2 regions of the Colwellia sp. E150_009 genome follow, and region 1 is predicted to be linked to the other one. Evidence: predicted binding sites of a transcription regulator. Region 1 holds the regulator's gene; the other holds the start of a gene.
The links. Region 1 encodes LexA, which represses DNA repair genes until DNA is damaged. Its sites were predicted from a motif close to TACTGTATNNNNATACAGTA; they were not measured.
Positions count from the first base shown of each region.

Region 2: ACE1OF_RS18500 (DNA recombination protein RmuC) is a predicted target of LexA. The motif match lies at 1,952-1,971, and genes of this name have one in related genera.

Region 1 covers NZ_JBHFOM010000026.1:38,258-41,474, forward strand. The annotation lists gene ACE1OF_RS12360 (phosphoethanolamine transferase) at 1-69, opposite strand, end outside; gene ACE1OF_RS12365 (hypothetical protein) at 250-579, opposite strand; gene ACE1OF_RS12370 (hypothetical protein) at 759-1,121, opposite strand; gene lexA (transcriptional repressor LexA) at 1,335-1,961, shown strand; gene coxB (cytochrome c oxidase subunit II) at 2,783-3,217, shown strand, end outside.
Region 2 covers NZ_JBHFOM010000061.1:16,184-19,400, forward strand. The annotation lists gene ACE1OF_RS18495 (sodium-dependent transporter) at 1-606, shown strand, start outside; gene ACE1OF_RS18500 (DNA recombination protein RmuC) at 623-1,936, opposite strand; gene ybeD (DUF493 family protein YbeD) at 2,163-2,426, shown strand; gene lipB (lipoyl(octanoyl) transferase LipB) at 2,525-3,160, shown strand.

The DNA.
Region 1 (3,217 bases):
ACAGGTAAGTAATAATAATTGGTTAGTAGTTAAAGAACGGTGTTTAAAATATAAAATAAATGCTTTCACTATATTAACCTTCTACATTTGCCTGACGAGTAGTAAGCTTGCAATTAGCCCTGATCATCAAGACGTGGAATAACGACTACGAAGATATAGTAAAGAAGAAAGCTTAAGTTAAGCTTAGGAAAAACTGATTATCAGTCGAAATTAAACTGAATGTGATTTAATTGTTTGCTTTATTGGGGTTTAGTGTGATGAGTAAGGTTGGAGTGTTTTTAAAGGCTCAAAAAAAAGACTTAAATCTTCTTTTGAGTAATCAATATTACTGATGTTAGCAATACTTATTTTAATGTGCAGAGGCGCTAACTCAGGTTCAGAAGAAATAATAATGGGGGTTGAATTAGGGCTATAGAAAATAGCATTATTGATTAAATATTTCAGTATGGTTGTTAATGCAAATTCATTAGTATGAATTGCGGGGCATTGTTCATTTACACGAACAATTATTTCTCTGTTCACTTTATTTTCAAGGGCGATGGTTGAATTAATTAGCGTTGAAAGATCAACCTTCTCCATTTTGATATATTAAGTAAATAACATAGCAAACTTATCTTAAGATTTGCTGAGTTTTTACTGAAATAACCCCGTTTTTCTGAACACCTTCACTACACTACTTACTATTGGTTATTATAGTAGATAGTGTTGTAGTGATGGAATTTTATTACTTACGGTAGGTATAATCTATACTTTAAAAATTAGCAATCAGTATCTTTTACATCTAGTTTTTCTTTAGCCTTTTCACAGGCATCTTCAATTGCATCTCCAGCGTCAGTTGCCATCTGTTTTGCTTTTTCGGTAGCACCTTTGGCTGCTTCTTTAACCTTATCACCCGCATCGCTTGCTATTTCTTTAGCTTTTTCGGTAGCATCAATAGCAGCCTCTTTAGCCTGTTCACCCGCATCTTTGGCTTTTTCGCCAAGGTCTTTAGCAACATCTTTAGTTTTTGAAATAGCCTCGTCAACTTTTTCACCAGTTGTTTTGGGCTTATCATCACTACAAGCACCTAAACTTAATAATGCTGTAAGTGATAAAGCCATAAATGAAAGTTTCTTATTCATATTTATTCCTCGTTATATGTTAGTAATGCTTAACGATATAACGAATAAGACAACAAAGATATAAAAGATATTTTTTAGTCATTTCTATTAAATTTAGACCTTGATGAGGTGGTGTGGGTATATGACTAAAGCCTTGCATTTATTTTGTTGCTGTATATACTGACAGTTGTAAATAAATACAGGACTTTGCCTAGAAAGGAAAAGCGTATGTCAATGATAAATGAATTAAAGCCTTTAACGAGCCGCCAACAACAAATTTTTGATCTTATTAAAGAAAATATTCAAGAAACAGGTATGCCCCCAACGCGGGCTGAAATTGCAGACTTTTTTGGCTTTAAATCAGCGAATGCTGCAGAAGAACACTTAAAAGCCTTAGCAAAAAAAGGGTATATTGAAATGATACCTGGGACTTCCCGCGGTATACGGTTAGCCGAGCAATTTATTGAAGAAGCAGGACTACCACTTATTGGTAGAGTTGCAGCAGGTGAACCTATATTAGCTCAAGAGCATGTTGAAGATCATTACCAAATGAGTGGGAACTTGTTTCATCCTGCCGCCGATTATTTACTTCGGGTAAATGGTGAAAGCATGAAAGATATTGGCATTTTAGATGGCGATTTATTGGCGGTGCATCAAACGACTGATGTACAAAATGGTCAAGTCATTGTTGCAAGAGTTGAGAATGATGTCACTGTTAAGCGTTTTAAACGTGATGGTAATATTGTTTATTTACATGCTGAAAATGAAAGTTTTGAACCAATAAAAGTAGATCTTACCTGTCAAGAATTTAATATTGAAGGGCTAGCTGTTGGTGTTATTCGTAATGGAAATTGGATGTAGTATTTTTCACTAAAACTGATTTTATACCAATCTCACTAACTATGTGATCATTTCTACTGGTTAAAACAACCAACTACGACGTTATTAATATTTAATAATTAGAACAACTAGTTATTAAAATAAATGCCTTGTATTTGGCTGTTTTTTCTGCGTATAAAGTAGATCACCTAATTAATGAAACTGATATTATTCATCTGCTTAATCTATATATTGATTATATGAATTATCGCTAAATTTTTTAGCGATAATGCGTTTTTGTATTCTCGGTTTATCTCTTTTTATGCGCTCTTTCTCAATTTTCTTCTACTAAACTCCTAATAATCCCAGTTAGTTGTTGTACCTCTTATTCATTTTTTTATTTTATTTATAGGTAGAATATCCCTAGCCTATATCTGTCAAGAGGTAGGCTTGTTTTTGAGTTAATACTCTAGTTGAAAAACTGGCATCCTTTTGACTTTTATCATAATAATTGTTTGACCTAGATCAAGTTTTGAGCGATTCTTAAGGGGAGGTTGAACAAAAAATAACTAGCAAAACTGTATAAAAAGACGTCAATACGTTGATTCTATGCCTATACCGAATGTTTAACTATTCACCATAGATGAGTTGGCTATTTACGTCGGTTAATTTAATAAAATTTAAATGATGTGCTTTACTAATTAATAAGCGCTTAATTAGAAAATAATAATAACTAAATTAACAGATAATCAGTTCAATGAGTTGTGATGTACATTGCTGCTTTCTGTTTTCTATACCCTGTTTTAAAGAAAATGCTAACCAAGCTATTTTCAATGAATAGGTATTGATAGAGGAGAGGTTGAGTGAGTAAAAGTAATCAATGTTGGTGGATGGGAATCGGGCTTTTTTTTACAAGCTTTTTTTCTTGTTCAGCTTGGTCGGAGGCACAGATAAATCTGACCAAAGGAGTAACTGCGGTTAGTAGGGAAGTATACGGTTTACATATGCTAGCCCTGTACATTTGTACCGCCATTGGTATTGTCGTATTTGGTGCTATGTTTTGGTCAATGTTCTTTCATCGCAAATCAAAAGGTGCAAAAGCGGCTGATTTTCATGAAAGCACAACAGTAGAAATACTCTGGACTGCAATTCCTGTCATTATACTCATCGCTATGGCTGTTCCGGCAACTAGCACATTAATCGACATGGAAAATAATGATAATTCCGATGTTACTATTCAAATTACTGGTTCACAGTGGAAATGGCATTACAAATATTTTGATCAAAATATAGAGTAC
Region 2 (3,217 bases), on a different contig from region 1:
GATCAGGATATTGGCAAACTAGTTATCTCTATAGCCGCACTTGATACAATCATTGCATTCTTAGCCGGGTTGCTCATTATTCCTGCTTTGTTTGTTGCACAACATGCTGGTCAAGAAGTTTTTGCTAACGGCCACCTTATTGGTGAAGGCCAACTAATTTTTCAAATTTTACCAACGCTATTTAGCTCTATGGGCTCTGTTGGGTTAATTGTTGCATTTGTGTTTTTTACTTTATTGTCTATTGCCGCACTTACCTCAACTATTTCAACGACAGAAGTACCTGTAGCCTATTTAGTTGAAGATAAAAAAATTAATCGTAATCGCGCTACATGGTTGGTATCAGGTATCGTTTTACTAGCAAACATAATGCTTATTACCTTTTTTGATGTTTTATTTGGCTTAGTTGTTCAATTATTAACAACAATATTACAACCACTAATGTCATTATTTTATTTCATTGTTATCGGTTGGGTTTGGCAACGAGGTAACAGGCTTACAAATGTAGCTACTTTACAAAACAATGCAAAGTTAAGATTTTTCGGATTTTACTTACGCTTTATATGTCCTATTTTACTACTGATAGTATTTATTAATGTTGCTTTTTAAAGAAAAAGTAAACGGCTTACTCTATTTTGTATAAGTCTTTTTCTTCTTCAATAAGTTCGACTTTTTCAATTTTTTCAAAGCGGTTGGAAATTTTATCTGCTGATGTATGAATTTGTTTAACATCAACAGCAGCCTGATCAATATGTTTTGCCAAATTGGCAAATCGACTTTTAAAACGGTCAAAATCTTGTCCCAACTCAGAAAGATGCGCTTGAATAATATGTATTTGTTTTCGTGTCGCTTCATCTTTTAAGACAGATCTTGCTGTTGTAAGAATGGCCATAAGAGTTGTGGGAGAAACTAGCCAAACTCGCTTTTTATTCGCATAATCAACTAAATCGCTTTGATGTCCATGAATTTCGGCAAAAACAGCCTCTGCTGGAATAAACATTATCGCCCCATCAGCAGTTTCATTATCAATTAAATATTTTCCACTAATATCATTAATGTGTTTTTTAATGTCAATTTTAAATTGTCGCTGTGCTGCTTTTCTATCTGATTCAGCTAACTCAAAATCCATCATTTTACGGTAACTTTCTAAAGGAAATTTTGCATCAACAACTACATTGCCTGTTGGATCAGGTAAAAACAGCACACAATCGGCAATTTTTCCATTTGATAAAGTATGTTGTAGTTTAAAACTTTGTTCTGGTAAAACATTACGAATCAAGCCGCTCAGTTGAACCTCACCAAAAGCACCACGAGAGCGCTTATCATTTAATACTTCTTGTAGGCTTACCACATTAGTTGATAATTCTGTAATCTTCTTCTGCGCATCATCAATCAGCGCCAAACGCTGTAAAATATCGCTAAACGTTTTAGTTGTTTTTTCAAAGCCTTCGCTTAGACGTTTTTCAACCTGACCACTTATATCCTGCAAGCGTTTATCGGTTGCATTGGTTAATATATCAATACGTTTTGCCATTTGTTCACTACCTTGTATCAATGACTTACTTAGCTCTTCACGATTTGCTTGTGTCGTTGTATTTAAATGCGTAATTAACTGCTCAAGTGTTTGATTTTGGTTTTGGCCTAATGTTTGATTAATTTGTTCCTTTTGACTGCTCAATTCTCTTAATAATTTTAGTCGAAGGTCAGCCATTTGTTGTTCAAACGCATTTGTTAATTGTAATTGTTGCTTATCAAAAAGTTGAAGCAAAATATTGTTTTGCGAAGACGAACTTTGTTCAACCATAGTGGTTAACAAACTAACTTTCTTATTTTGCTTTACGTTTTGCCTATAAACGCATAACAGAGCCAACAAAAGTACAACAACAGTTAAACAGATAATAAAAGCAATAAATTCAGATTGTTGAATAAAAACTGACATGTAAAAAAACCTAAATACTGTAAATATAAACAGTTATTTAATCATAACTTACACTTTGCTACTAGTTATTTAAGTCGATTTTTGTATTGGGTTAATAGCCTTTTTACCAAAATTAGTGATAAAATAATCGTATTATATATTTCAAAGTATAGTAATTGTAGGGATTCAATCCATACGGTTACTATTTGTTGATCGCGCGAATACGCATACATTGGTAGAGAAAAACATGAAAACCCATTTCGATGAATTATTAGATTTTCCAACAGTACTCAACTTTAAAGTGATGGGTATAGCTTGTGATGAATTGCCTGACTTGATCATTGCAGAATTACAAAAACACACACCCGATGATTATACTACTAAGATAACACCTAGTTCTAAAGGTAATTATCACTCAGTTTCGATACCTGTTACCGTTACCAGCAAAGTGCATATAGAAATGATTTATAAAACGCTAAATTCAATAGAGCAAGTACGTTACGTTTTATAATTTACCTTATATAATTTTCACCATCAGTGAGATTTATCGTGTCTGACTCCGTCATAACCCAGAACAAACATAATTTAATCATTCGTCAATTAGATACCATGGATTACAGTAAAGTTTGGCATGCCATGCAAAACTTTACTGATGAACGTGATGAGAAAACTGAAGACGAACTATGGCTAGTTCAGCATCCACCCGTATTTACGCAAGGACAAGCAGGTAAAGAAGAGCACTTATTAATGCCTGGCGATATAGAAGTAGTTAAAGTTGACCGTGGTGGTCAAGTAACCTATCACGGTCCAGGGCAGCAAGTCATTTATTTTATGATTAATTTGCGTCGACGAAAAATGGGCGTAAGACAATTGGTCACGTTAATTGAGAATGCTATTGTGTACTCACTCAATGATTTTGGAATAAAAGCCTATCCTAAACCTGATGCCCCTGGCGTTTATGTTGATGATAAAAAAATAGCTTCATTAGGCTTAAGAGTTCGAAAAGGATGTTCTTTTCATGGTTTAGCACTCAACGTAAATATGGACTTGTCACCTTTTTTACGCATAAACCCTTGTGGTTATGCGGGGCTTGAAATGATACAAACGTGCGATATAAATGGCCCACAAAATATAACTGATGCATGTAATGCATTAGTCAAACATTTAGTTACTCTGTTATCAACAGACGAAGTTAAATACCAAACAGGATTACTGAGCAATGATGAGCAACAATATGCCAACTAACGAAATGCCAACTAACGATAGCACAGTAACAGAAGCTAATTCTACGGTAAAAAAACC